One region of the Microbispora sitophila genome, then DNA from elsewhere that is predicted to be linked to it. Evidence: riboswitches for the same ligand, from Rfam matches in the RefSeq annotation. Region 1 holds a riboswitch; each other region holds the start of a gene.
What was found. A riboswitch is a leader RNA that binds a small molecule or an ion and turns the genes downstream of it on or off. The one in region 1 is predicted to bind cyclic di-AMP.
Positions count from the first base shown of each region.

Region 2: it holds a riboswitch for cyclic di-AMP, as region 1 does, so the genes downstream of both, IL992_RS48775 (C40 family peptidase) here and IL992_RS26430 (CHAP domain-containing protein) in region 1, are expected to answer to the same signal.
Region 3: it holds a riboswitch for cyclic di-AMP, as region 1 does, so the genes downstream of both, IL992_RS21715 (glycoside hydrolase family 25 protein) here and IL992_RS26430 (CHAP domain-containing protein) in region 1, are expected to answer to the same signal.

Region 1 is NZ_JADBGC010000015.1:29,127-38,928, reverse strand. It holds gene IL992_RS26450 (efflux RND transporter periplasmic adaptor subunit) at 1-131, opposite strand, end outside; gene IL992_RS26445 (hypothetical protein) at 128-685, opposite strand; gene IL992_RS26440 (response regulator transcription factor) at 841-1,494, shown strand; gene IL992_RS26435 (sensor histidine kinase) at 1,491-2,660, shown strand; cyclic di-AMP (ydaO/yuaA leader) riboswitch at 2,868-3,001, shown strand; gene IL992_RS26430 (CHAP domain-containing protein) at 3,016-3,705, shown strand; gene IL992_RS26425 (ArsR/SmtB family transcription factor) at 3,821-4,168, shown strand; gene IL992_RS26420 (helix-turn-helix domain-containing protein) at 4,257-4,868, opposite strand; partial or broken gene IL992_RS26415 (MFS transporter) at 5,131-6,256, shown strand; gene IL992_RS26410 (zinc-binding dehydrogenase) at 6,402-7,445, shown strand; gene IL992_RS26405 (aldo/keto reductase family oxidoreductase) at 7,522-8,394, opposite strand; gene IL992_RS26400 (winged helix-turn-helix transcriptional regulator) at 8,526-8,969, shown strand; gene IL992_RS26395 (ATP-binding cassette domain-containing protein) at 9,193-9,802, opposite strand, start outside.
Region 2 is NZ_JADBGC010000039.1:883-10,684, forward strand. It holds gene IL992_RS42435 (RDD family protein) at 1,153-2,571, opposite strand; gene IL992_RS42440 (amino-acid N-acetyltransferase) at 2,719-3,270, opposite strand; cyclic di-AMP (ydaO/yuaA leader) riboswitch at 3,664-3,817, shown strand; gene IL992_RS48775 (C40 family peptidase) at 3,967-4,926, shown strand; gene IL992_RS42450 (helix-turn-helix domain-containing protein) at 4,960-5,208, opposite strand; gene IL992_RS42455 (NADP-dependent oxidoreductase) at 5,445-6,368, shown strand; gene lysS (lysine--tRNA ligase) at 6,487-8,172, opposite strand; gene IL992_RS42465 (type III pantothenate kinase) at 8,232-9,014, opposite strand; gene IL992_RS42470 (L-aspartate oxidase) at 9,022-9,802, opposite strand, start outside.
Region 3 is NZ_JADBGC010000011.1:185,404-195,205, forward strand. It holds gene IL992_RS21700 (hypothetical protein) at 1-150, opposite strand, end outside; gene IL992_RS21705 (hypothetical protein) at 421-903, shown strand; gene secD (protein translocase subunit SecD) at 937-3,183, shown strand; gene IL992_RS21715 (glycoside hydrolase family 25 protein) at 3,262-3,984, opposite strand; cyclic di-AMP (ydaO/yuaA leader) riboswitch at 3,997-4,143, opposite strand; gene uppS (polyprenyl diphosphate synthase) at 4,422-5,147, shown strand; gene IL992_RS21725 (oxygenase MpaB family protein) at 5,144-6,607, shown strand; gene IL992_RS21730 (acyl-CoA dehydrogenase family protein) at 6,653-7,837, opposite strand; gene dmpG (4-hydroxy-2-oxovalerate aldolase) at 7,846-8,868, opposite strand; gene IL992_RS21740 (acetaldehyde dehydrogenase (acetylating)) at 8,879-9,772, opposite strand; gene IL992_RS21745 (2-keto-4-pentenoate hydratase) at 9,783-9,802, opposite strand, start outside.

The DNA.
Region 1 (9,802 bases):
GCGGTGGCGGGGACTGGGGGCGAAGACGGCTCAGCCGCGCCGGCGCCGTCGCCGCCCGCCATGGCGACAGCCGTTCCCGCGGCGGCCAGGGCGAGGACTCCGGCGCCCGCGACCACGAGGCCCTTCCTCACGGCTTCCTCCCCGGCGCGAACTCCTCGCAGGCCTTCTGCGCCTCTTCCATCGCCTTCTCCTGGCCCGGTTTGATCTTGACCTGGAGCCCCTTTCCGGGTTCGGGGTCGGGCATGTCGACGCCGTGCTCGCGCATGCACTGGGCGAACTTGAGCATCCGGTCGCGCGCCTGGGGATCGTCGCCGCCGAGCTTGTCGCCGACCGCGTCCTTCATGAAGTGCTGGCAGGCCTGCATGGCCTTCTGCATCGAGGCCTCGTCGCCCTTCTTGCTCATGATCCGGACGCGGCCGTCGGGATCGGGGTCGGGCATGTCCACGCCGTGCTCGCGCATGCACTGGGCGAACTTGAGCTGGGCCTCCTGGCGGTCCACCGTGCTCGTGGCGGACGGCCTGGCCGCGGCGCCTGACGCGGTGCCCGACGTGGCGCCGCCCGCGCTGGCGATCCCGTCGTCCGCGGGGGCCGCGCCGCAGCCGGTCAGTGCCAGGGCGAGCCCCAATGTGAGCCCCAGTGTGAGCCCCAGTGCCGGGCCCACGGCGCGCAGCGGTCGTAAGCGCATGGGTCGTTCCTCCTCTGTCGCTCTTCTCATCCAGGGCGTTCGCCCGGGACGGGGCCCAACTCCAGCGGAGGCGGTGCTAAACGCGGATAAGCGAGATCCGCTTATCCGCGGCTAACACCGCCTGCGCCACTCTCGGAGGCGAGCGGGAGGTCGGGATGCGGGTGCTCGTGGTCGAGGACGAGGAACAGCTGGCCGAGGCCGTCGCCCGGGGGCTGCGGCTGCACGCCATCGCGGTGGACGTGGCCTACGACGGTCAGGAGGCGCTCGAGCTGGCTGCCTACGTCGACTACGACGTGGTGGTGCTCGACCGCGACCTGCCCGAGGTGCACGGCGACGAGGTGTGCCGGGAACTGGTCACGGCCAGTGGGGCCAGCCGCATCCTCATGCTGACGGCGGCCGGGCGGGTGCGGGACCGGGTCGGGGGCCTGTCCCTGGGCGCCGACGACTACCTGGTCAAGCCGTTCGCGTTCGCCGAGCTGGTGGCCCGGATCCGGGCGCTGGCCCGGCGCTCGCCCCGGGCGGTGCCTCCGGTGATCGAGCGGGCCGGGATCCGGCTCGACCCGGCCCGCCGTACGGTGATGCGGGACGGGCGGGAGGTGGCGCTGGGCCGTAAGGAGTTCGACGTGCTGCACGAGCTCATGCGCGCCGGCGGAGGGCTGGTGACCTCGGCCCGGCTGCGGGCGAGCGTGTGGGACGAGCACGCCGACACCGGCACGGGCGTGCTGCGCGTCACGATCACCTCGCTGCGCCGCAAGCTCGGCGAGCCGGCGGTGATCGAGAACGTGCCGGGCCGGGGGTATCGGCTGTGACCCGCGTCCTGTCCTTGTGGAGCCGGCTCGGCCTGCGGATGCGGCTCACCCTGCTGTACGGCGGGCTGTTCTTCCTGGCGGGATCGGTGCTGCTGTGGTTCACCCACCTGCTGACCGCGCGGGCGCTCAACCAGCGGTTCGTGGTGGCGGTGGCGTCGAAGGTGACCGGTGCCCCCGATGCCGTATTCGGGGGCAGGCTGCCCGACAGCGACATGCTCGCGCAGCGGGTGCGCACCAACGTCGAGCAGGGGGCGGCCGACGTGCTGAGCGACGTGCTCCGCTCGTCGGTGGTGGTCATGGTCCTCGTCGGGGCCGTCGCGGTGGTGCTGGGCTACCTCGTGGCCGACCGCGCGCTGCGCCCGCTGGACCGGGTGACCGAGACCGCGCAGCGGCTGTCGGAGAGCACGCTGCACGAGCGGATCGCGCTGCGCGGCCCGCAGGACGAGGTCAAGCGCCTCGCCGACACCTTCGACGCGATGCTCGACCGGCTGCACCGGGTGTTCGACGCCCAGCGCCGGTTCATCGCCAACGCCTCCCACGAGCTGCGCACCCCGCTGGCGGTCAACCGTACGGTCCTGGAGGTGTCGCTGGAGGAGCCCGCGGCGTCGGAGGACCTCAAGGCGCTGGCCCGCGCGCTGCTCGGCACCAACGCGAGGTATGAACGGCTGATCGAGGGCCTGCTCATGCTGGCGCAGTCGGAGCAGGAGCTGACCGCCCGCAAGCCGGTCGACGTGCGGCAGGTCGTCCGTATGGCGATGGAGCAGATCGACCTGCAGCCGCGCCGCAGGAAGGTGGTCGTCCACGAGGACCTGTGCCCGGCGGTCGCGCACGGCGACCCGCTGTTCCTCGAACGCTGCCTGGTCAACCTGCTGGAGAACGCGATCAAGTACAACGTGCGCGACGGAGAGGTCTGGGTCCGGGTGCGGGAGGACGAGGCCGGGGTGAGCGTGACGGTGGAGAACACCGGGCCCCTGGTCCCGCCGTACGAGGTGGACGACCTGTTCGAGCCGTTCCGGCGGCTCGGCGGCGACCGCGTCCGCTCCGCCCGGGGGGCGGGGCTCGGCCTGTCCATCGTCCGGGCCATCGCCGTGGCGCACGGCGGCGGGGTGGAGGCGCTCGCCCGGCCGGAGGGCGGCCTGGTGGTGACCGTACGCCTGCCGAGGTGAGCCGGGGTTCTCCTGCCGCCGATGATCGAAGTGCGGCTCGGATACCCGCTATGCCGGGTTTGCTGCCTACTGGCCAGTAAAATCTGGGTTGTTCTAACTTGACCGGTTTGACCTGGTCTATTACGTTTTAGGCAGCTCAGGGCGCACTTGCTCATCTCAATGGTCAAGAAGCCCTCCTCAGACCGACGCGGCCGGCCATCCCGGCCTGCCGCCCGGCCGCCGAGTCCGCGTCCGCGCGGAGCCGGGGACCCACCTCTCCTGGGGTGAATCGGCATACCTGCCGTAGGGCGACTTCCAGCCCGAACCCGTCAGCTAACCCGGTAGGCGGCATGGAAGTAAGGGAGTACGCCCCACCATGCACGTCCTCAACACCTGTGTTCGCGCTGCCCTCGCGGGCGGGGCCCTCGCCTCTGCCGTGCTGATCGCGTCGCCGGCCGCGCACGCAGCAGACAACCCCACCACCGGCAAGGGCCCGGCGGCCGCGAAGTCCATGGCCGAGATCGCCTCCACGCTGCCCAAGGTCAGCGCGGCCGACGTGCTGAACCTGGCCAGGAGCCAGATCGGGATCAGCGAGAACGCCAACGGCGGCGGAACCAAGTTCCAGCATTGGTACATGTCCACGCCCCGTGCCCGCGAGACCCTCGCCCGCGACGGCGGCACGATCGACGGCTACCTGAACGCCCCCTGGTGCGACATGTTCGTCTCCTGGGTGGGCCAGCAGCTCGGCATCGGGCCGGTCATGGGCTCCGACGCCTACACCGTGAAGCACGCCCAGTGGTTCGCCGACCACGGCCGCTGGGGCCGCACGCCCAAGCCGGGCGCGGTGGTGTTCTTCAACTGGAACGGCAGCAAGGACATCGACGACGTCCAGCACGTCGGTTTCGTCGTCAAGGACAACGGCGACGGCACGATCCGGACCATCGAGGGCAACACCGGCGACGGCGGCGCCGTCGAGGCCCGCACCCGTCCCACCTGGCAGGTGGCCGGGTACGGCTACCCGATGTACCCCGCGGACACCTCCGCGTCCACCACCGCCTCCTCCTGAGGGACGACGGCCCCAGAAGCGCGCCGGTGATCCCGGCGCGCTTCGCCGTACCCGCCGAAAGTCGCCCGGCTGCCGCAAATTGACCTACAAGAGCGTGAGCTGCGAGCCTGGCGGCATGCACGCGTTCGACGTCCTCGGCGACCCGGTGCGCCGCCGGATCCTGGAACTGCTCGCCGAGGGCGAGCGCTCCGCCGGAGAGATCGGCGCGATCGTTCAGGAGGAGTTCGGGATCTCCCAGCCCGGGGTGTCCCAGCACCTGCGCGTGCTGCGGGAGAGCGGATTCACGACGGTCCGGGCCGAGGGCACCCGGCGCCTGTACGCCGTCGATCCCGCGCCGCTGCGCGAGGTCGACACCTGGCTCGACCACTTCCGCAGCTTCTGGAACCAGCGCCTGGACGCCCTGGGCACCGAACTCGCCCGCGGCAGGCGGGAGCGCCGCCTGCGGGACGACGCCCGTCCGTGAATCGGCGGGTGCCGGATGCGACGGCTCCCGTCAGGCGGCGTGGCGGATGATCCCGGCCGGCTCGCCAGCAGGCCGCCGGCGAGAACGCTCAGCGCGGCTGGCTGGTGGGGTGTGTTGCCTGGGGCTGGGTGGCTGCCAGGCTGGCGAGGAGTTTGAGCCGGTCCTCGGCGGCGGTGCCCGGCTCGGCGGTGTAGATGGTGAGGTCGTACACCGTTCGGTTGGACACGGGCAGATCGAGGGACTGGTAGGTCAGCTCCAGATCGCCGACCTGTGGGTGCCATAGCCGCTTGGTGCCGTCGTGGCGGATCCGGACGTCGTGGGCGGCCCACTGGCTGCGGAACTCGGAGCTGAGCGTGGACAGTTCTCCGACGAGATCACGTAGGGCCCGGTCACGGGGCTCGCGTCCGGCTTCGGCGCGTAGCAGCGCGGCGGTGGCGACGGCGGCGGCGTCCCAGTCGACGAAGAACCGGTGGGCGACCGCGTCGAGCACGTCTTCGGACACGCCGCTGATGTGACCCTTCTCCAGCCGGGTGTACCACTCGGTGCTCACTCCGGCCAGAACCGCGACTTCTTCGCGGCGCAGCCCGGGGACCCGGCGCCGGCCGCTGGTGGGCAGCCCGACCTGCTCCGGTGTGAGCTTCGCGCGCCGGGTGGCGAGGAAATCCCGGATCTGGTCGCGGTTGTCGGGTCGGTGATCCATGCCCTCCACGGTAGCCGCAGGGTTTCCGCAGGTGGCAGGGGTAAGGGGGTTGAGCTTGTCCCCCCTATAAACGCGCTCTGCCTCGCGCGCGGCCACGCGGGTTTCCTGGATCAGCACGTTGAACGCGACCCCCGATACGGAGACGGATAGGAGTACGTGTGGAGAAGTCGCCGAGCGGGCCGCCGGCCCGTTCCGCGAGCGCGGGCGAGTGCCCGCGCGGCTCCCGCTGGTGGTCTATGCGCTGGCGGTGGGCACCTTCTTGATGCTCACGACCGAGTTCGTGGTCGCGGGCCTGCTGCCGGAGATCGCGGGCGACCTGCGAGTGAGCGTGCCCCAGGCGGGACTGCTGATCACGGTGTTCGCGGTCGGGATGATCATCGGTGCGCCGTCGATGGCGATGCTGACGCTGCGGCTGTCCAGGCGGTTGACGCTGATGCTCGCCTTGGGCGTGTTCGCGGCCGGGCACCTCGTCGTCGCCGTCGGCTCCAGTTTTCGCACTGCTGCTGGCGGCACGGTTTGTGACGGCGCTGGCGACCGGCGCGTTCTGGGCGGTGGCCAACGTGGCCGCCGGCCGCGCCGCGGGCCCTGGGGCAAGCTCCCGAGCCCTGGGTTTGGTGGGTGCCGGAGGCATGCTCGCCAACGTCGTCGGGGTGCCGATCGGCGCGTTCGCCGGGCAACTGATGGGCTGGCGGGGCCCGTTCTGGGCGCTGGCGGTCCTGGCGGTGGCGGCCGCCGTCCTGATCGCCCGCACCGTCCCGCACGACGACGGTGATCACCGGGCGGTGTCGGTGCGGTCGGAGGCGGCGGCCCTGCGCTCGGGGCGCCTGTGGCTGGTGCTGGCCGCCTGCGCGACCACGACCGGCGGGGTGCTGTCCGCCTACTCCTACATCGCGCCGCTGCTGACCGGCCGGGCGGGCATCGCGGCCGGGCTCGTGCCGCTGGTGCTCGTCGGCTTCGGCACCGGAGCCCTGGCGGGCTCGCTGGTCGGGGGCCGGCTCGGGGATGTCCGTCCGCACACCACGACGATCGCGGCGGCCGCGGGCGCCACAATCCTGCTGCTGGCGATCTGCCTGCTGTCAGGCCATGCCTGGGCCGCCGTCGTTCTGGTCGCGCTGCTGGGGTTCTTCGGGCTCGGCGCCAACCCCGTGCTGATCTCCCTGTCGGTCCGCTTCGCCGGTCAGGCGCCCACCCTGGCCTCCGCCTTGAGCGTCTCAGCGTTCAATTTCGGCACCGCGGCCGGGTCCTGGATCGCCGGGCGCGCCCTCGGCTCCACACTCGGCGCCATCGGTCCTGCCGGGGTGGGAACCGCCATCGCCGCGCTGACCCTGATCCCCACGATCATCATCGCCGTCATCCAGCGCCGCCGCTCTGCGCCACCCGCGCACTAGGTCCCCGCCACCGGGTGTATGGCCAGGTCAGCTGGGGGAAGGCGGCAAGGAGCCACAACGCTGAAACCAGCTCGCGGTCACGGCCCGGGGCTGCTGTCCTGCCGCCACCACCTGAAACACAACCATCTGTGAATGGAGCATTTTGATGCGTGCAACCTTGATGTACGGCGCCGGTGACGTCCGGGTCGAGGAGGTGCCTGACTCGGTCATCAAGCTGCCCACCGATGCGCTGGTTCGCGTCACCGCGTCCTGTATCTGCGGCAGCGACCTGTGGCCCTACGGCTCGATGAAGTCAGAAGACGGCCCTGCCCGGATGGGGCACGAGTTGATCGGCATCGTCGAGGACACCGGCTCCGAGGTGACCACCCTCAAGCGGGGTGACCTGGTCGTCGCGCCGTTCGCCATCTCCGACAACACCTGCGACTTCTGCCGCGAGGGCCTGCACACCTCCTGCACTCACCCGCAGGCCACCTTCTTCGACGGCCTGCCCGACGAGGGCGGGCAGGCCGAAGCGGTCCGTGTCCCGCTCGCCGACGGCACCCTCGTCAAGCTCCCCGTAGAAGCGGACTCGGCCCTCATGCCGTCCCTGCTGACACTCTCGGACGTGTTCGGCACCGGCTACCACGCCGCCGTGGCCGGCGGTGTCACCCCGCGCACCCGCGTCACCGTCATCGGTGACGGCGCTGTGGGCCTGCTGGCGGTGCTGTCGGCCAAGCGCCTGGGCGCCGAACAGATCATCCTGATGGGACGCCACCAGGTGCGCACCGGCCTCGGCCGCGAGTTCGGCGCCACCGACGTCGTCTCCGCCCGCGGAGAGGAAGGCATCGAGGCGGTCCGCGAGCTCACCGGCGGGCACGGCACGCACGTGGTCCTGGAGGCCGTCGGCACCATGCCCGCCTACCGGCAGGCTCTCGGCGTCGTCCGCCCGGGCGGCGTCATCAGCCGCGTCGGCGTTCCGCAGTACGAAGACGCGCCGATCGGCATGGGCGGCCTGTTCCGCCACAACATCCGACTCGCCGGAGGACCCGCGCCGGTCCGCGCCTACATCGACGAACTGATGCCCGACATCCTGAACGGCACCATCGAACCGGGAAAGGTCTTCGACGCCACCACCGACCTGGACGGCGTCCCGGCCGGCTACCAGGACATGGCCGACCGCAAGAGCCTCAAGGTCCTCATCAAACCCTGATTACCAGGCACGGCAGGGTGGGCGCCGCGGGGCGTCGGGCACGCCTGCCACGAGCAGTGGACCCGCGGCTACCCCGCTAGCGGCCGATCTTGTCCAACTCGGCGAGTTCCTCGTCGGAGAGCGAGAGCCGGGCGCCGGCGAGGTTCTCGCGCAGATGCGCCACCGACGACGTGCCAGGAATCAGCAGGATATTCGGCGACCGCTGCAGCAACCAGGCCAGGGCGACAGACATCGGCGTCGCGTCCAACCGGGCGGCTACGGCCGACAGCGCCGAGGACTGCAGCGGGCTGAAGCCGCCGAGCGGGAAGAAGGGCACGTAGGCGATGCCCTCTTCGGCGAGCTCGTCGATCAGCTCGTCGTCTTGGCGGTAGGCGAGGTTGTACATGTTCTGCACGCACACGATCGGCGCGATCGCGCGTGCCTCGGCGACCTGTTCCGCCGTCGCGTTGCTGACTCCGAGGTGGCGGATCAGACCCTGCTGCTGGAGTTCGACGAGCGTCTCGAGGGGCTCGGCGAGCGAGCCGGGCTGGGGTCCCTGGGCGTTGCCGAGCCGGAGGTTGACCAGGTCGAGCACCTCGAGGCCGAGGGTTTCAAGGTTCTCGTGGACGGCGCGGCGCAGGTCTTCGGGCTGTCGGGCCGGGGGCCAGCCGCCGTGCTCGTCGCGGGTCGCGCCGACCTTGGTCACGATGTGCAGCGATTCTGGGTATGGGTGCAGCGCTTCGTGGATCAGCTGATTGGTGACGCGCGGCCCGTAGGCGCTGGCGGTGTCGATGTGCGTGATTCCGAGCTCGATGGCCTCGCGGAGGACTGCGAGTGCGCCGTCGTGGTCGGCGGGCGGGCCCATGACCCCGGGGCCGGCGAGCTGCATGGCGCCGTAGCCGAACCGCGTTACGGTCAGGTCGCCCAGGGTCCAGGTGCCGCCGGGAAGCGACGTGGAGAGCGTGCTCATGCCTCTGTCTTTCGTGTTGAGCTGAGTGGTGGTGCCTCACGGCTCCTTGCTGCAGTATTGACAGGTAACTTCCTGACGGGAAGTAGGCACTTCGGAGTGCGTAAGGCACCCACGGGTTGGAGGAGCGGTCGATGGCAACGATGACGGCGGCCCAGAAGAGGGCACAGGCCAAGGCGGAATATGACGCTTTCCTGGCGGCGTGTCCCAGCCGCAAGCTGCTCGACCGGATCTCCGACAAATGGGTCACGTTGATCCTGGCCGCGCTGGGCGGCGACGGCTCGAACCAGCCAGGCGCCGACTGCGCCGGTGAGCCCCGGTCGATGCGCTACTCGGAGCTGTCCCGTCTGCTGGCCGGAGTCAGTCAGAAGATGCTCACTCAGACGCTGCGCTCCCTGGAGCGTGACGGTCTGATCACCCGCACCGCGACGCCGACCGTGCCCGTAACGGTCTCCTACGAGCTGACCGAGCTCGGTCTCTCACTGCACCAGATGATGCGCGGCCTCAAGACCTGGGCCGAGATGCACATGGACGATGTGCTCGCCAACCGCGCGACGTATGACAGCCGTACCGCCTGAAGCAAGGAGCGGAGACGTCACATCAGCCTCTCTCCCTCCGGCGTCCGGCCGCGGACGGTGGACCGGGCAGGCTGGCGCAAGACGCCGGTCCTACCGAAGTGTCTGGGGCCGCCGAGCACGACCCAGCACCTGCTCCGCCCGCCACGGCCGGCCTCCGCCCCGGCACCGGGGCGGCTTTCCTTCAAATGGCCGGCCGTTTCACGGTGTCCCCCGACAGCCTGGGTCAGGCTCCGACGTAGGCCGCGAGGTGCTCACCGGTGAGGGTGGAGCGGTCGGCGACGAGGTCGGCGGGAATGCCCTCGAAGACGATCCGGCCGCCGTCGTGACCGGCGCCGGGGCCGAGGTCGATGATCCAGTCGGCGTGCGCCATGACCGCCTGATGGTGCTCGATCACGATGACCGACTTGCCGGAGTCGACCAGCCGGTCCAGCAGGCCGAGCAGCTGCTCGACGTCGGCGAGGTGGAGTCCGGCGGTCGGCTCGTCGAGGACGTAGACGCCGCCCTTGTCGGCCATATGAGTGGCCAGCTTGAGCCGCTGCCGCTCCCCCCCGGACAGCGTGGTGAGCGGCTGGCCGAGGGTGAGGTAGCCCAGCCCGACGTCGGCGAGCCGGTCGAGGATGGCGCGCGCGGCGGGCGTGCGCGCCTCGCCCGAGCCGAAGAACTCCTGGGCTTCGGTCACCGGCATCGCGAGCACCTCGCTGATGTCGCGCCCGCCGAGCCGGTGCTCCAGCACCGCCGCCTGGAACCGCTTCCCCTCGCACTCCTCGCAGGTGGTGGAGACTCCGGCCATCATCGCCAGGTCGGTGTAGATGACGCCGGCGCCGTTGCAGGTG
Region 2 (9,802 bases), on a different contig from region 1:
CCGCGTCGGAACGTACCAACTTTACGATGCCGTAGACGGCCGCGCCGGCGACGACCGCGGAAGGTATCAAGGCGGACAATACCTCTGTCATTCTGCCTCGCTCGTGCCGGGGGTGTCATTAGGTGCACCCGAGGAAATTCCGAGGACGTGGCAAGGCCGCCGGCCTCTTGCCGGGCCGGGCGCCCTGATACGACCATAGCGCCGGGAGGGACCAGGCGTGCCTTCCGGGGTGCCCCTGGAGGGCCGGGGTAATCCCTCGTCTCTCCAGCGGTCTTACCGGATGCACTCGAAATCGTACCCAGAATGCCGACCCCGCCGGTCACCGATCCTGGGCCGTCCCGCCGTTTCAGCCGCTTGCGCACTTCGCGGGCGGCGGCGGGCGGCGGGGCCGCAGGCCCCCGAGTTCCCCGGCGACCGGGCCGTAGCCGCAGGTGAGCGGCTTGCCGACCAGGACGAACAGGCACGGACGGACAAGTGCGAAGCGGCAAACACGTCCCATGGAAAAGGCCGGACCGAGGACGTACGCCGTTGAAGAGCTCGGGCGAAACGAGGAGCCCGTGTCACGGCGGCCGGATCTTCACAAGGGGCCCGGCACCCTTCTCGTACGGCGCGCACGGCTTGCGGGATATACGCGCAAGCAGATCGCCACAGCCCGGAAGCCTCGTAAAAAGAGAGGACCGGCCGGTTCCATCAAGATCGACGGGCGGGAGGTCTGAAGATCGAAAAAAGGAGCGGGGGCACAATCGCGTGGACGGCCCGGGCGGTCGTGGCGTCGGAGTTTCCCACGGCCAAACGATCCCCGCATTCCGCGGCCGCCGCCTGCGGCCGGGTAGATCGGGTGGGCATCCGGGAGCGCCATAAGGGCACGTGCGGCTCCATACGGCCCCATAAGCGCCCCTGACGGTTCCTTAAGCCGCCCGTGGGCGGATATGACCCGGGCGGGACGGCGGGGGCGAGTCTTAAGGATTGGCGCCGGGGGCGGCCTCGCGGTCATTGGGCACCTCTCGGGACGGTGAACCCAAGCATGGCATGCCCGGGAGGCGCCGCAAGGTTTTTCCGTCACAGCCGGGTGAGCGGGCGGTGCGGACGGACCATAGCGACCCATAGAAAAACGGGGCCGATGGTCCGTTCCATCGGCCCCGTCCGTCGTCGTTACTTGACCTTGACCACCACGGTGTTGGCGACCTTGTCATGCAGCGCCTGATGCAGCGGCTTGTCCCACAACAGCCACAGCACGTTCAGAAGGGAGGCGAGGCTCGCGAGGTAGCTGATAACGGGAATCCACTGCAGGAACTCGAAAACGTAGAGCACGCCGGCGCGCTTCAGCGCCGCGTCCTGGGGAAGCCCGCCCGCGTCGAGAGTGCCTCCGACGGGAACGACCTTGATGCCCATGACTTTCTTGCCGAGCGTCTGCCCCTGCGCCCGCAGCATGAGGAATTCGTAGGCGACCATGACAAGGCCGCCCAGGATCGCCGTGAGCAATGACGCCAGGAAGTAACCGCTTCCGGTGGTGAACACCCCGGTCGCCGGATCGATGCTCGCGTTGGTGACGACGATCCCCGTGATCACGAGCGTGATGATCCCGAAGGGGACACCGACGATCACGCCGTCGATGATGCGGGCGACCAGGCGCTGCCACCACTCCGCGAGCGGGGCCGGGGCGCCGGGGGGAATCGGCCCCGCGGCCGCGTACGACTGGCCGAAGTCGGGCTGACCATAGCCCTGCTGGCCGTACTGCTGCTGCCCGTAACCGGGCTGCTGCCCGTAACCGGGCTGCTGGCCGTAGCCCTGCTGCTGGCCGTACCCCTGCTGGGGGGACGACTGGGCGTACTGCTGCTGTCCGTACTGCTCCTGGCCGTACTGCTGCTGCCCATAGCCCTGCTGGCCGTACTGCTGCTGCCCGTAACCGGGCTGCTGACCGTAGCCCTGCTGGGCGCCGTAGCCCTGCTGCTGCCCCTGCTGGGCGCCGTAGCCCTGCTGCTGGCCGTAGTCCTGGGAGGCGGCCTGCTGGCCGTAGCCGCCCTGGGACGGCTGGCCGTACTGCTGCTGGCCCTGCTGGGCGCCGTAGCCCTGCTGACCGTACTGCTGGCCGTAGTCCTGCTGCGGGCCGGTCTGGCCGTAGCCCTGCTGCGGGCCGGTCTGGCCATACCCCTGCTGGGCGTAACCCTGCTGTGGGCCGGTCTGGCCGTACCCCTGCTGACCGTACTGCTGCTGCCCATAACCGGGCTGCTGGCCATAACCCTGCTGCTGGGCGGCCTCCTGGCCGTAGCCCTGCTGTGGGCCGGTCTGGCCGTAACCCTGCTGCCCGTAACCGGGCTGCTGGCCCTGCTGGCCGTAACCCTGCTGCTGGCTCTGCTGGGCGCCGTAGCCCTGCTGCTGGCCGTAGCCGCCCTGGGCGGGGTCGTAGCCGGGCGGCTGCTGCGGGCCCGTGTGCTGCCCGCGATAGCTGACGACCGTGACGTCGGGGTCGTAGTCCTGGGCTTGTCTGTCCGTGCTGTACCCGGGGTTCGATGACGGCGGTGGCGTTCCGTCCGACTCGTCCTGGGGGTACGGCGGCTGTCCGGTGCTCACCGTGTCACCTCGTTTCGAAGACGCATGCGCCGCACGTCTGTAGCACACGCTGATATTGCCAAAAGTAGCGACAGGTGTATCAACAGTCACCTTTGCAGCAGCCGACAATCGTCGTCAAGATCAGTGATCAATGCCCATCAATGGCGATCAATGACGGTCGAGGTGCAGCAACATCCGGGTGTTCCCCAGCGTGTTCGGCTTGACGTGCTCCAGGTCGAGGAACTCGGCGACACCCTCGTCGTACGACGCGAGCAGTTCCGCGTACACCTCCTGGGAGACCGGGGTGCCCTGGATGGGCGTGAAACCGTGCCTGGCGAAGAACTCCACCGCGAACGTGAGGCAGAAGACCCTCCGCACGCCGAGGTCCCTGGCGGTCTCGATGAGCGCGGCGACGATCCGGTGGCCGATGCCTCCGCCGCGCGCCGCGGGGTCCACCGCGACGGTCCTGATCTCGGCCAGGTCCTCCCACAGCACGTGCAGCGCGCCGCAGCCGACGACCTGCCCGCCCGTCTCGGCCACCCAGAACTCCTGGACGTCCTCGTACAGCGTGACCGTGCTCTTCTTGAGCAGGCGGGGACCGACGCCCGAATACGCGTCGACGAGGCGCCGGATCGCCCGGACGTCCGGCGTCCTGGCCCGGCGCACCGTCACGGCCATGGCACCCGGCTCACTGGATGTCTGCGCGGCGACCTGCTCCATGACCGGCCAGCCTAGCCGGACCGCGGCCGATCCAACGCGGTCGGCGCGGAGCGGTCCCGTACGGATAACGGTCATTCCCAAACGCGACACCCGACATGATGCTTGACCGTCCGTAGCCGTCAAGATACGGACGGATGAACGACCGCCCCCCGAGGTGACTGTTCCGGTTCGTCCCACTTTTTTCACCAGCCCGGGCAGCACATCCAAAGTCCCAGATCGCTCTAAACCCAGGTGAACGCGGACGTATCACTACCGATCTCGTGACCCGACCGTGATCGTTTGGTTGTCAAACGTAGACGGGTTTCGGAGTTCTGGTTGAGCAAGAACTCGCCGTGCACTATCGTCCAGCGACGATGCCGGTCATCGTGAGCGCTCACGGCGACCGGGCGCCGAATCTTCGAAGCACCGAGTGCGAAGGGGAGCCGGGGACCCAACTGCAGGATCAGGATCGGTTCGATCTCGGATCGTCAAGGGGTGAATCCGCAAAGGTAGGGCTACTCCGGCCCGAACCCGTCAGCTAACCCGGTAGGCGCTCAGAAGTGCCCCGCCGTACGGCCCCGTCTCGACGACGGGCCCGCCGCGGGCACATGTGGGAGAGGAGCTCGGTTGCGCATGCGTGGAGGACGGCCGGTGGGCAGGCACGCCCGCGGCCGAGGATCCGGATCCGGCACGGCCGGTCCGGGTGCCATCCGCCGCTTGGCGTTCGTCGGCGTCGCGATCACCGCGATCACGTTCGGCGCCCCGGTGGTCCGCGCCACCGCCGACCCCAAGCCGAGCCTCAAGGAGCTCACCGCGCAGGTCGAGAGCCTCTACACCGAGATCGAGACCCTCACCGAGCAGTACAACGGCGAGCGCGTGCGCCTGAAGGCGGCCGAGCGGTCCGCCGACCTCGCCAAGAAGAACCTCGCCAAGAGCGAGGCCGAGCTCGAGGTCCGCCGGCAGAAGGCGAGCGCCCTCGCGCAGCACTCCTACATGACCAACGGGCTCGGCAACGCGCTCGTGCTCATCGACAGCGACGCCGACCCCCGGCGATACCTGGACCAGGCCTCCACGACGTACGCGCTGGAGCTCCAGGAGAGCCAGGAGGTCGCCGAGGTCACCAAGGCCATGGACGCCGCCGCGCGGGCCAGGGAGAGCGCCTCGGCCCGGCAGGCCGAGGTCAAGAAGCTCCTCGGCGGCCTCGACTCGCGGCGCGACAAGATCACCAAGCTGATCAAGAAGACCGAGAGCAACCTTTACCGGCAGGTCTCCCGGACGGTCGGCGCCGAGACGCGCAGCAGGATGTCGTTCCCCATCGTGGGCGACGGCAAGGCCGCCCAGGCGGCACGCTGGGCCCTCAAGCAGCAGCTCAAGCCGTACGTGTGGGGCGCCGAGGGGCCCGGCTCCTTCGACTGCTCGGGTCTGGTCATGGCGGCCTACCAGTCCGTCGGCATCAGCCTTCCTCACTACACGGGCGACCAGTGGACGGCCGGCACGCACATCTCCCGCGACCAGCTCCGCCCCGGCGACCTGGTGTTCTTCTACCCCGACCTGCACCACGTGGGCATCTACATCGGCGGTGGCTACATGATCCACGCGCCGCGCACGGGAGACGTCATCCACATCGCGAAGATCGCCGGGCGGCCGTTCGCGGGAGCGGTGCGCGTCGCCGACTGAGCCCTTCCTCGCCAGAGGGCGTCGCGAACGCGGTCAGATGAGGCGGCGGCGCGCCGCCCAGGCGACGGCCTCGATCGCGGTCGCGACGCCGATCCGGTCGCAGATGCACCGCAGCCGGCGCCGCACGGTGCGCCCGCTGACGTCGAGACTGCGGCCCACCCGGTCGGCGGTCACGCCCTTGGCCAGCTCCGCGAGGAGAAGCAGATCCTCTTCGGTGAGACCGGCACGCTCAAGGTCCGAGGCGAGATTGTCACCTCGGTAGACGACCTCGGGAACACCCATCGTCCGCCCTCCCCCACGACGATGCTTCGTCGGCCCACCCTTCAGGGAAGGTAAACGCCTGCCATGAAGGTCGTCAAGGTTCGGAGTCGAGCCTCCGGTCGTACGCCGCCCGTGGAGCGACGCGAGCCGGGGGCCATCGACTTACCTTCTCCTGCCTTACGCACTATCAGGTGCCTTCTTCCCAGAAGAGAGCAGCTCTCCTTACGCTCCTTGCGACATCGGAAGGAGAGGAACTCATGAGAGCACTGGTGGCACGGGACGGAGCCGTACGGGTCGTCGACGTGGCAGAGCCCGAGCCGGGGCCGGGGCAGGTGCGGATCAGGGTCGAGGCGGCGGCCGTGAACCCCGTCGACCTGCTCACGGCCGCGGGCGCCCTCGCCGACAACGGACTCATGCCGCACCTGGAGACGTACGCACTCGGCTGGGACGTGGCGGGTGTGGTCGATCGGGCCGGACCGGGAGTGACGGGCGTACGCCCGGGCGAACGGGTCATCGGGCTGTCCGACCGGCTGACGGAGCCGCTCAAGGCCCAGGCGGACCTGGTCGTGCTGGACGAGACGGCCGTCGCGCCCGCGCCCGCCGGGGTGGCCGCGCCCGAGGCGTCGACGCTGCCGCTGAACGCGCTGACCGCCGTCCAGGCGCTCGATCTCGCCGGGCTCGCCGAGGGTGAGACCCTGCTCGTCACGGGAGCGGCCGGTGGCCTCGGCGGCTATCTCGTGGAGCTGGCCGTGACGCGAGGGCTCAGGGTCGCCGCGGTCGCCGCGCCCGGCGACGAGTCACTCGTCCGGGGCTTCGGCGCGGAATGGTTCGTCCCGAGGGGCACCGACCTGGCCGCGGCCGTCAGAGCCGTCGTTCCCGGCGGCGTGCACGGCCTGGTGGACGCGGCGGTCGTCGGCCTGCCCGCGCTGGACGCCGTGCGCAACGGGGGCGCGTTCGTCGCCGTCGCCGCCGGGCTGGCCCCCCTGCCGCTGCGCGGCATCCGGGTCTCGACGGTGTTCGTCCGCGCCGACGCGGCCCAGCTCCGGGACGTCGCGAAGCTCGCCGAGGCGGGGCGGCTGAGCCTGCGGGTCGCCGGCACCTATCCGCTGGAGCGGGCGGCCGAGGCGCACGAACGGCTACGGAGAGGCGGCCTCCGCGGCCGGCTGGTCCTGCTGCCCTGATTCGCCTGCACTGAATTGCCTGCACTGAATTGCCTGCACTGATTCGCCTGTCCCGGCACACGGCTGTGGGCCGGACGGTCATACCGTCCGGCCCACCCGCAGGAGATCAGGCCCGAGATCAGGCGCGGCCGAGCAGCTCGCGCACCCGGTCACGGCCCACGGCCAGCAGCAACGTGGGCAGCCGCGGGCCGGTGTCGCGGCTGACGAGCAGCCGGTAGAGCAGGGCGAAGAAGGCGCGCTGGGCGGCCTTCAGCTCGGGCGTGGCCGCCTTGGCGTCCATGTCGAGCCCGGCCTGCACCTTCGGCACGCCGTACACGAGCGTGGTCAGCCCGTCGAGCGACCAGTGCTCGTCGAGGCCCTCCACCAGCAGGCGCAGCGACTCCCGGTCCTGCTCGCCGAGCGTGTCGAGCAGTTCCTTGTCGGGCGTCTCGCGCACCTGCGTGCGCTCCTCCGCGGGCACGTACGTGTTCACCCAGTGCTGGGCGCGGTCGAGCCGCGGCCGCAGCTCGTCCAGCCCGGTGATCTCCGGGTCGAACGCGCGCAGGATGCGCAGCGTCTGCTCCTCGTGCCCGGTGGCGATGTCCACGACCGAGGCGAGGGTCCGGTAGGGCAGCCGTCGCGGCGTCTCCGGCAGGACCCGGGAGGCCGTGCTCGACGCGCGGCGGTAGGCCGACTGGTCGGCCGGCAGCGCCGTGCCGTCCTGCACCTTCTTGGTCAGCGTGTCCCACTCGTCGTACATGCGCTGGATCTCCTGGTCGAAGGAGACCTTGAACGACTGGTTGGGGCGGCGGCGGGCGTACAGCCAGCGCAGCAGCGCGGGCTCCATGATCGACAGAGCGTCGGCCGGGGTCGGCACGCCGCCCTTGGAGCTGCTCATCTTGGCCATGCCGCTGATGCCGACGAAGGCGTACATCGGCCCGATCGGCTGCGGGGCGTCGAACACCTCGCGGACGATCTGGCCGCCGACGACGAACGACGAACCCGGCGAGCTGTGGTCCACACCCGACGGCTCGAAGACCACGCCCTCGTAGGCCCAGCGCATCGGCCAGTCGACCTTCCACACCAGCTTGCCGCGGGTGTGCTCGGACAGCAGGACGGTCTCACCGTGGCCGCACACGCAGGTGTAGGACATGGCGGTGGTCTCGTCGTCGTACGACGTGACCGTGGTCAGGTCGCGGTCGCAGACCGAGCAGTAGGGCTTGTAGGGGTAGTAGCCCCCGGCACCGGAGCCGTCGTCCTCGCTCGCGGCCCCCGAGCCCTCCAGGGCGGCGGCCTCGTCGGCGTCCGTGACCTCCTTGGCCTTGGCCTTCTTGGTGCGGTACTGGTCGAGGATCGCGTCGATCCTCCGCCGCTCGCGCATGGCGAGCAGCACCTGCTCCCGGTACGCGCCGGAGGTGTACATCTGCGTCTGGCTGATGCCGTGGAACTCCACGCCGAGCTCGTTGAGCGCGGCGATCATCGGCGCCTTGAAGTGCTCGGCCCAGTTCGGGTACTCGCTGCCGGGCGGAGCCGGGACGGTGGTCAGCGGCTTGCCGATGTGCTCGTTCCAGGCGGGGTCGATGCCCACCGGAACCTTGCGGAAGCGGTCGAAGTCGTCCCACGAGATGATGTGCACGCACTCGTAGCCGCGACGCCTGATCTCGTCGGCCACCAGGTGCGGGGTCATGACCTCGCGCAGGTTGCCCAGGTGGATCGGGCCGGACGGGCTGAGGCCGGACGCGCAGACGACGGGTTTGCCCGGTGCGCGCCGTTCAGCCTCGGCGATGACCTCATCGGCGAAACGCGCCACCCAGTCGGCGTCCATCACGTCAGTCCTCTCTGAACGGGATCCTGCCTTCTATGGTCCCGTACGCGAGGCAGTCGTCAGGACGCGTTACGGGCGTAGACCAGCCGCAGGCCGATCAGCGTGAGCCAGGGCTCGTGCACGTCGATCGTACGGGCCTCGCCGATGACGAGCGGCGCACCCGTGCCCGTGGCGACCACGGTGACGTCGTCGGGGTCGGAGGCCAGCTCGGCCGTCATGCGGTCCACGATGCCGTCGACCAGGCCGGCGAAGCCGTAGATGATGCCCGACTGGAGCGCCTCCACGGTGTTCTTCGCGATCACCGACCGCGGCCGGACCAGCTCGACCTTGTGGAGCTGGGCCCCGGCCGTGGCCAGCGCGTCCACCGAGATCTCCAGGCCGGGCGCGGTCACCGCGCCGACGTACTCGCCCCGGGCCGAGACGGCGTCGAACGAGGTGGCCGTGCCGAAGTCGACGATCACGCACGGACCGCCGTACAGGGTGGTGGCGGCGAGCGCGTTCACGATGCGGTCGCTGCCGACCTCCTTGGGGTTGTCCATCCGGACCGGGACGCCGGTGCGCACGCCGGGCTCGACGACCACCGCCGTGACGTCGCCGTAGTAGCGCCGGGACATCTCCCGCATCTCGTTGAGCACCGACGGGACCGTGGAGCAGATGGCGATGCCGCTGATGTCGGCGTCCTTGAGCAGCGGCGACTGCCCGAGCAGACCCTGGAGCACCACCGCGATCTCGTCCGCCGTACGGCGGGGGTCGGTGGCGATCCGCCAGTGCTCGATCACCTCTTCACCCTCGAACAGGCCCAGCACCGTGTGGGTATTGCTGACGTCGATGGTGAGCAGCATTCCCTGATTATGCCTCACGAAGATCCAGGCCCAGATCGAGTGCCGGGGCCGAGTGGGTGAGCGCGCCGACGGCCAGGTAGTCGACCCCGGTCTCGGCCACCGCGCGGGCCGCGTCCAGGGTCAGCCCGCCGCTCGACTCCAGCCGCGCCCGCCCGGCCACCAGCCGTACGGCCTCGGCGAGCTGGTCCACGGTGAAGTTGTCGAGCAGGATCTCGTCGGCGCCCTCGGCCAGGACCGGCTCGATCTGGTCGATGCGGTCCACCTCGACCTCGATCGGCAGGCCGGGGAAGGCCTGCCGTACGGCCCGGAACGCCTCGGCGACGCCGCCGGCGGCGACGACGTGGTTGTCCTTGATCAGGGCGGCGTCGTGCAGGCCCATCCGGTGGTTGACCCCGCCGCCGGCCCGGACGGCGTACTTCTCCAGGGCGCGCAGCCCCGGCAGGGTCTTCCGGCTGTCGCGGATGCGGGCGCCGGTGCCCTCGACGGCGTCCACCCAGCGGCGGGTCTGGGTGGCGATGCCGGACAGGTGGGTGAGGAAGTTGAGCGCGGTGCGCTCCATCGTGAGCAGGTCCCTGGTCGCGCCCCGCACGGTCATCACCACGTCGCCGGGGCGCACCCGGTCGCCGTCGGCGGCGTGCCGCTCGACCTCGACCCGCCCGGCGGCCTGGCGGAAGACGGTCTCGGCCACGGCCAGGCCGGCGACCACGCCCTCCTTGCGGGCCACCACGTCGGCGACGGCCCGCTGGTCGGCGGGGATGGTCGCGACCGAGGTCACGTCCTGTCCCCCG
Region 3 (9,802 bases), on a different contig from region 1:
CACCTCGGCGGCGGCCTGCGGTGCGCGCTGGGCGGGATCGCCGCCGTACCAGGCGGGCGTGGATGCGACCAGCGCGAGGGCAAGCATCAGCAGGCCCACCACCAACGTGAAGGCGGTGGACCCGCACGTGCCACGTCGTGAGGTCGCCATGAGACCGACCATAACCCACCTTCGCGAAACGGTCATCTGCGTTTCCCGTTGCCCGTTTCTCCCGATCTGCCCGGGCCCGATTTCCGCCATTCGTTGTGCGTACCCGTTCTCGGAAACCATTCCCGTCCGCCCGGGTGCGTTTTCCGTTTCCCCCGGCTCCCCTTCTCACCCGCGCCGGATGCGGCACCCGCGCGCGGAAGTCGCTACGGTGGCCGGAAGACCGGGCCTTCGTGAGGGAGGGCCGAGCCGTGCCGGAGGGAGGGAAGGCTCGTGCGACGCAGGCTGACCGCCGTGCTGCTGCTCCTGCTGCACGCGATCTTCCTGACCGCCGGCGGAGTGCCCGCGTCCGCATCCGCGTCCGCGTGGGAGGCGCCACAACGCGCCGCGGGCCTCCAAACAGCGGGCCTTCACACCGCAGCCCTTCACGCCGCAGCCCTTCACACCGCGGGCTCCCACCTCGCCGTACGTCAGGCGGCCCGCGCCTGGTCTCCGGCGCGTGACGGCGCCCGGCTCACCGACACGCGGAACTGCCCTCCGGCGCACGCCACGCGGCCGGCCCAGGGCGACCCGCCCCGGGTCCAGGCGGGCGCGGGCGGCCCCGGCGCGTCCGGCGGTCCGGTCGTGCTGCCCAACCCGGCGACGCCGCGCGGCGGCACCCGGGTCACCCGGGCCGGGCCGCACCACGACGGCCCGCCCGCACAGTGCCCGCGCCGGGCCGCCTCGGCGCGCGCTCCTCCCTCCACGGCGTACTGAGACCTTTCCCACTCGTACGCCTGTGGAGGCTTCATGTCCCGTGCGCCCCTGTGGCGCGCGGTGGCGGCGCTCGCCGTCATCGCGACCTCACTGCTGCTCGCCCTCACCATGGCCCCGCGTCTCGGTCTCGACCTGCGCGGCGGCACCCAGCTCGTCTTCGAGACGAAGGACTCTTCCACGGTCAAGGCGGACGCCGACGCCACCGACCGTGCCCTCGACGTGCTCCGGCGCAGGGCGGACGCCCTCGGAGTCGTCGACCCCACCCTGGTCCGCTCCGGCGAAAGGCGGATCATCGTCGAACTGCCCGGCGTGCTCGACCCGCGCGAGGCCGCCGCGGTCATCGGCAAGACCGCTCAGCTCAACTTCCATCCGGTGCTCGGTCCCGCCGAGGACGGCGACAAGGACGCGGTCGCCGACGAGAGCGGCCAGAAGCTGAAGCTCGGCCCGGTCGCCCTCAGCGGGGCCGGCGTCACCGACGCCGCCGCGCGCAGCGACCCCCAGATGGGGCCCGGCTGGTTCGTCACGATCGACTTCAAGGAGCCCGGCCCCTGGCGGGAGCTGACCGGGAAGGCGGCCTGCGCTCCGGTCGGCGACCACAAGCGCCGCGTCGCCATCGTCCTCGACAACGAGATCATCTCCTCGCCGCAGGTGGCCGACTCGGTGGCCTGCGACGCGGGGATCTCCGGCGGCACCACGCAGATCACCGGGTCGTTCACGCCCGAGGAGGCGCAGAACCTCGCGGTGCTGATCAAGGGCGGCTCGCTCCCGGTGCCGCTGGAGGTGGTCGAGCAGCGGACGGTCGGCCCGACCCTCGGCGCCGACGCCATCGCGGCGAGCGCCAAGGCCGGCGTCGTCGGGGTGATCCTGACCGCGGTGTTCATCGGCGTCGTCTACCGGCTGGTGGGCGTGCTGGCCGCGGTCGCGCTCGCCTGCTACGGCCTGATCTCGTACGCCGGGCTCGTGGCCATGGGAGCCACGCTCACGCTGCCCGGCCTGGCCGGGTTCGTCCTCGCGATCGGCATGGCGGTGGACGCCAACGTGCTGGTCTTCGAACGGGCCAGGGAGGAGTACGGCGAGGCGCCCCGCCGGGGCCTCAAGGCGGCCCTCGACCGGGGCTTCAAGAACGCCTGGAGCGCGATCGCCGACTCCAACATCACCACCCTGCTCGCCGCGGGGCTGCTGTTCTGGCTCGCCTCCGGGCCCGTGAAGGGCTTCGGCGTGACGCTGGCCATCGGCGTGCTCGCCTCGCTGATCTCGGCGATGCTGATCACCCGGGTGCTCGCCGCCGCCCTGATCGGCAGGATCGGCCCCCGGGCCTCCGGCATCGGCTCGATCGGCCGGGTCAGGACCTGGCTGACCCGGCGCGACCCCGACCTGATGCGCGGCAGGCGGCTGTGGCTCGGCGTCGCGGCCGGACTGCTCGTGCTCGCGGGAGCCGGACTGGTCACCCGCGGGCTGAACTACGGCGTCGAGTTCACCGGCGGCCGGATCGTCGAGTTCGGCACGAGCAGGCCCGTCGACGTCACGGCGGCGAGACAGGCGGTGGCGGACGCCGGGTTCCCCTCGGCCGTCGTGCAGCGATCGGACGACGCGATCTCGGTGCGCACCGGGCAGATCAGCGCCGACGACGTGGTCCGCATGGAGGAGGCGCTGGACCGGCGCGTGGGCGAGGTCACCAAGCAGCGTGACGAGCTCATCGGGCCGAGCCTCGGCGAGGAGTTGCGCCGCAACGCGCTCATCGCGCTCGCCGTCGCGCTCGCCGCGCAGCTCGTCTACCTGGCGTTCCGGTTCCGGTGGACGTTCGGCACGGCGGCCGTGGCGGCGCTGTTCGTGGACGCGGCCGTCGTCGTCGGAGCGTTCGCCTGGATGGGCAAGCCGATCGACGGGGTGTTCCTGGCCGCGATGCTCACGATCATCGGCTATTCGGTCAACGACAAGGTCGTGCTGTTCGACCGGGTGCGCGAGCTGTGGCCGGTGCGGCGCGGGGAACCGTTCGGCCGCGTGGTGAACAGCGCGATCCTGCAGACCGTGCCGCGCACGGTCAACACCGGGCTCGGGGCGCTGTTCATCCTGGCGGCGCTGGCGGTGTTCGGCGGCGACTCGCTGCGCGACTTCGCCGTCGCCCTGCTGATCGGCATCATCGTGGGGACGCTGTCGTCGTCGTTCGTTGCCGGGCCGGCGGCGATCGCGCTGGAAAGGCGCAACTCGCAGCCGCCGCCGGCTCCCGCCGCCCCGCGTGCCAGGCCCGTGCGGCGCGACGGCTCCGGCGCCGTGGTCTGACCGATCTGATCGGCCGGCCTGGTCTGATCGGCCGGCCTGGGCCCCGGGGCGGGACTGCCCGCCCCGGGGTCCGTACGGCTACGGACGGCCGAGCGCGCGCAACTGGAGGGGCGTCAGTGCGGAGACGTTCTGATCGATGGGCGAGTCGGTGTACTGGTGGATCGCCCAGGACTTCCAGTCGGCGGGCGGCGTGATGTCGCCCGGGGCCTTGCTGTAGTGGGCCACCCACAGCGGGTACTGGCCGAGGCCGTGGCCGTACTCGTTGGCGAAGTTCCAGCCGCTGTAGAACATCGGCTTGGTCCCGGTCTTGGCCGTCACGTACTCCAGCCAGGTCTTGGCCCACTGGTTGACGTGCTCGACGGACTCGCCGTCGGTGGTCTCCAGGTCGAGCACCAGGATGTCGCCGGGCTTGCTCGGCTGCGCGTTCACCACCTCGAGGAAGTGGTCGGCCTCGGCGATGGGGTCATTGGAGGGATGGCCGTAGTGGTAGACGCCGCGGACAATGCCCTTCTTCTCCAGCTCCCGCCAGTGGCGGGGGAAGGACGAGTCGGTCCACGAGGTCCCCTCGGTGGCCTTGATGAAGCCGAACTGCGCGCGGCTGTTCATCCAGTCGTGGTCGGCCTCGTAGCCGGAGACGTCCTGGCCGTACGTGTGCGGGTTCGCGTAGGCCGGGGCGGGCAGGACGACGGCCGCAGTGACGGTGGCCGTGGCGGCCGAGACCGCGAGGGTCGCCGCCGCGAGGGCGGAGCGCAGGCGCCGGCGGAAGGGCCGGCTCCCGAGGGAGAGCCGATGGCTGGACATGACGGGGTTGACTCCTTGCTTCCATGCCGCCTACCGGGTTAGCTGACGGGTTCGGGCAGGAAGTGCCCTACGGGCGCATCTGGGGGGCCTACGCGCCGATTCACCCCGAAGAGAGTGGGTCCCCGGCTCCACGTGACGCGGATTCGGCGGCCGCGCGATGATCGCGCGGTCCGGGCAACGACACGGCAAGGGGATAGGACGGCGGAATTCGCTCCGTACCCATGCCGTGTGCACTAAAGGTACACACACGACAAGAATGGTGTAAACAGGACAAAACATGTCTTTACCTGGCCCGATACCACCTCGGGCCGCCACCGCCAGGCAAGTAAGGGCTGCGATTACCAACGGTAAGTGTTCGTCGCGTCACAATCTGTGAAAGAGTCCGTCCTCGGAGGGATTCACTTGGGGGTCTGCGTCACTTCGGTAGGGCGGGTGGGGTGAGAGGCATCCCTCATCACGTCGCCTGTGTCATGGACGGGAACGGCCGGTGGGCCGCACAGCGGTCGCTGCCCCGCACCGCGGGGCATCGGGCGGCCGAGGCCGCTGTGATCGACGTCATCGAGGCGGCCCATACGGCCGGCGTCGAGTGGCTGAGCCTGTACGCCTTCTCCACGGAGAACTGGCGGCGGCCGGCCGCCGAGGTCGACGTCCTGCTCCGACTGGTGCGGCGCGCCATCCGGAAACACGCCCTGGCACTGCACACACGCGGGATCCGCTGCCGGTTCCTCGGGGTCACCGACTCGCGGATCCCGCCCGCGCTGGCCAGGGACATCGCCGACCTGATGGCGCTGACCCGCGACAACCGGCGGATGACGTTGACGGTGGCGTTCGATCACGGCGGTCGCCGCGACATCGTCGAGGCCGCCCGGTCGCTGATCCGCGACGGGGTGCCGCCCGAGCAGGTCACCGAGGAGAGTTTCGCCCGCCGTCTGCCCCACCCCGACATGCCGGAGGTGGACCTGGTCATCCGCACCTCCGGTGAACAGCGGATCTCCAACTTCATGCTCTGGCAGGTGGCCTACGCCGAATGGGTCTTTCCCCGGGTGCTGTGGCCCGACTTCCGGGCCGAGCACTTCTGGGAATGCCTGGAGGTCTACCGACGGCGCGACCGCCGGTTCGGCGGCGTACAGGCACCGGCTCCTACAGGAAAGGGATGTCGATGAGCGACGCAGCAGCAGCCGGAACCGACGCCGATCCGCTCGGCCCGGGATCGATGCTCCACCGGTTGACCCGGCAGACACGCTGGGGGCTGGTGGCGACCCGGGCCATCGTCCTGGAGGCGGCGCACCCGCAGATCGGCGCCGCGCTGATCACCAACTCGACCTTCGTCGCGCACCCGTGGCGACGGCTGCGCAACACGGTGCTCAGCTCACAGCGGATGGTCGACCCCGACGCGCGGGTCCGGCAGCGGGAAGCAGCCCGGCTCAACCGCCTGCACGCCCGCATCACCGGCACCGATGCCGAGGGCCGCCCGTTCAACGCCGCGGATTCCGAGGCGCGCGCCTGGGTGGTGGCGACGCTCTTCGAGTCCACGGTCACGATGTGCCGGCTGAGCGGCGAGTCCGTCGACGGCCCCACCTTGGACCGGCTGTACGCCGAGTTCCAGTCGTTCCTCGCCCTGATGGACCCCTACGGGGGCAAGCTTCCGCCCACAGTCCGGGAGTTCTGGCGCTACTACGCGTCCGTGGTGGAGGATCGGCTGGAGAACACCGAAGCGGTCCACGTCATCCTCGACCGCCTGTTCGCGCAGGTGCCCGCTCCCCCGCTGCTCCGCGACCGGCCGGCCGTGTGGGCGGCGGGCAGGGCGCTCGCCGGTCCCGCGGCCACCGCGATCATCGTGGCGTCGCTGCCCGAGTCGCTCCGCGCACGCCTGGGGCTCGCCGAGTTGCCGGGCACGCGCACGCTGATGCACGCCGCCTACCTGTCCACCCGGCTCGCGACCCGGGTGCTGCCGGAGGCGTGGACGCGGCTCGACACGGTCATGACCATGCTCGACCCGGCGTACGCCCCGCAGCGAAACGGCGACGCGCCGGCCGGACCGCCCGTGCTGGAAGGGCTCCGCCGTGGCGCGGCGAAGGCGGGGGCGCTCCTGCGCCTCCTCACGCCCGATCCGGAGACGGCGGCCGCGGGCGACTCGACGGTGCGCTCCGCCTCGCGATTCTTTTCCGAGGTCCTGGACCAGACCGGCGACGGCCACCTCGACTGGCCCGACCTCGCCGCGATGGCCCGGGAGATCGCCACCCGTCTCGACCTGGACGCCCAGGACGAGGACCGCTTGTTCTCCGCCTTCGCCGACTGGTGGCGCGAGCTGCAGAAAGAACTGGACACCGACGGCGACGGCCGCATCACCGGCCATGAGTACGCCGCGGCCACCGCCGCCATGGCCGGCTCCGCCCTCATCAGGATCGCCGAGGTCCTGTTCGACGTCACCGACACGGACGACGACCAGGTCATCGACGCGCGGGAGTACCAGGCTCTCTTCCGCACGGCGTTCGACCACGACCCGGGCGGCGGCGACGCCGGCGAGCGACTGACCCGGGGCGAGTTCGTCCGCCGGTTCCTGGGCTTCATGGCGGGCCGCCGCCACTCCGGCGTGTACGACCAGATGTTCGCCCAGTCCTGACGGCATCGCCTCCGGCCCGCTCGCCGGCGCACGCCGGGTCAGGCACTAGATCATCGAGCGCATCGGCCCGTGCGGCGGCTCGATGCCGAGCTGCGTCAGCGCGGAGACGTGGAAGACCGAGCCGGGCACGTGGATCGCGTGGGCCAGCCCGACGTGGGCGTCCCGCCAGAAGCGCTGGATCGGGTTGTCCACGCGCATCGCGTTGCCGCCCGACCGCGCCACGATCTCGTCCATCGCCCGCACCGCGCGCCAGGCCGCCTGGACCTGGGTGCGGCGGCCCACGGCCCGCTCGTCGAAGGTCACCTCGCGGCCGGAGGCCACGATGTCGTACATCCGTGAGGCGTTGTCGAGCAGGGCCGCCCGCGCCGCCGCGATCTCGGCCGCCGCCTCGCTGATCGCGTACAGGACGTAGGGGTCGTCCTTGATCCTGGTGCCGGTGATCTGCACGCGGCCCTTCTGGTACGCCATGTGCTGCGCGAGCGCGCCCTCGGCGATCCCGATGACCGAGGCGGTGATCCCGAGCGGGAACGCCGCGGAGAACGGCAGGTGGTACAGCGGGTTGGTCAGCCCCGCCTCCTTGGCCTGGCTGCCGTCCACGACCTTGTTGTACGGGATGACCCGGTAGTCGGGGACGAACGCGTCCTTGACGATGACGTCCTTGCTGCCGGTGCCGCGCAGGCCGACGACGTTCCAGGAGTCCTCGACGATCTCGTAGTCGGACCTGGGCAGGATGAGGTGCAGCGAGGTCGGCGGCTGGGCCATCTTGCCCTCGGCGTCGCCGAGCATGCCGCCGAGGAAGATCCAGTCGCAGTGGTCGGTGCCCGAGGAGAACTGCCAGCGGCCGTTGAAGATGTAGCCGCCGTCGACCGGCCGGGCGATGCCCATCGGCGCGTACGGCGAGGCGATCCACGTGTCCTGGTTATCGCCCCAGATCTCCTGCTGGACGCGGGGGTCGGCGAACGCCATCTCCCAGGGGTGCACGCCCACGACGCCCGCCACCCAGCCGGTCGATCCGTCGAGACTGGCCAGCTTCATGATCGTCTCGGCGTAGTCGCGCGGGTGGAACTCGAAGCCGCCGTGGGTCTTCGGCTGGAGCATCCGGATGACGCCCGCCTCCCGCAGCACCTTGGCCGCTTGGTCGTCCAGCCGGCACAGCGCCTCGTTGGAGGGGGCGAGCGCGCTGATCTCGTCGGCCCGCTGTGTGATCGCTTCGAGTACCGGGTTGGCCATGGCTTTTCTCACTTCTTCGCCGCGAGGGCGACTGCGATTTCGATGAGCTGGTCTTCCTGTCCGCCGATGAGCTTGCGGCGGCCGGCCTCCATGAGGATCTCGGCGCCGGACACGCCGTACTTCCTCGCCTGTCGGTCGGCGTGCTTGAGGAAGCTGGAGTAGACGCCCGCGTAGCCCATGGTCAGGGTCAGCCGGTCGAGCAGGCACTCGCCGTCCATGATCGGACGGACCACGTCCTCGGCGGCGTCGATGATCTTGAGGGTGTCGATGCCGGTGCGGATGCCGAGCTTGTCGGTGACGGCGGCGAAGGCCTCCAGCGGCGTGTTGCCGGCGCCGGCGCCGAACCGCCGCACCGAGCCGTCGATCTGCTTCGCCCCGGCCCGTACGGCGAGGATCGAGTTGGCCACCCCGAGCCCGAGGTTCTCGTGGCCGTGGAAGCCGACCTGGGCGTCGTCCCCCAGCTCGGCCACGAGCGCGGCGATCCGGTCGCTCGTCTGCTCCATGATCAGCGCCCCGGCCGAGTCGACGACGTACACGCACTGGCAGCCGGCGTCGGCCATGATCCGGGCCTGCTCGGCCAGGACCTCCGGCGGCCGGCTGTGCGACATCATCAGGAACCCGACCGTCTCCAGGCCGAGCTCCCTGGCCAGGCCGAAGTGCTGGATCGAGACGTCGGCCTCGGTGCAGTGGGTGGCGATCCTGCAGATGCTCGCGCCGTTGTCGGCGGCCTCGCGGATGTCGTCCTTGACGCCGACGCCGGGCAGCATCAGGAACGCGATCTTCGCACGCTTGGCGGTGGCCACCGCAGCCTTGATCAGCTCCTGCTCGGGGGTGTGGCTGAATCCGTAGTTGAACGACGAGCCGCCGAGGCCGTCGCCGTGCGTCACCTCGATGACCGGCACGCCCGCGTCGTCCAGCGCGGCCACGATCGACCGTACGTGCTCGACGGTGAACTGGTGCTGCTTGGCGTGCGAGCCGTCCCGCAGACACGAGTCGGTGACCCTGATGTCGAGGTCGGCGCTGTAGGGCATGGTCATCTCCTTATGCGTGGATGCGCTGCGCGAAGCCCTCGCCGACCTTGGTGGCGGCGGCCGTCATGATGTCGAGGTTGCCGGAGTAGGGCGGCAGGAAGTCGCCCGCGCCCTCGACCTCGACGAACACGGCGACGCGGGCGAGCCCGCCGCTGACGGCCGTCGGGTCGTCGAATTGGGGCTCGGTCCGCAGCCGGTATCCGGGCACGTACGACGCGACCTCGGCGGCGACCTCCTTGATCGAGGCCGCGACGGCGTTCCGGTCGGCGTCGACGGGGATCGAGCAGAAGATCGTGTCCTGCATGAGCATCGGCGGCTCGGCCGGGTTGAGGATGATGATCGCCTTGCCCTTCGCGGCGCCGCCGATCGTCTCGATGCCGCGCGCGGTCGTCTTGGTGAACTCGTCGATGTTGGCGCGGGTGCCGGGACCGGCCGACGGAGAGGCCACGCTGGCCACGATCTCCGCGTACGCGACCTCGGTGACCCGCGAGACGGCGTGGACGATCGGGATCGTCGCCTGGCCGCCGCAGGTGATCAGGCTGACGTTGGGGGCGTCGAGGTGGGCGCCGAGGTTGACGGCGGGCACCACGGCGGGCCCGAGCGCGGCGGGGGTCAGGTCGACCGCCTGGATGCCCAGCTCGCGGTATTTCTGCGCGTTCTCCCTGTGCACGTACGCCGAGGTCGCCTCGAAGACGATGTCGGGCCGTTCGTCCTGCGCCAGGAGCCAGTCCACGCCCTCGGCCGAGGTGATCAGCCCCTTGTCGGCGGCCCGCTTCAGCCCGGGGCTGTCGGGGTCGACGCCGATCATCCAGCGCGGCTCGATGTGCGCCGAGCGCAGCAGCTTGTACATCAGGTCGGTACCGATGTTGCCCGAGCCGACGATCGCGGCGGTCGCCTTACTCATGGAAGTCCTCTTATTCGAAGCGAGCGGACA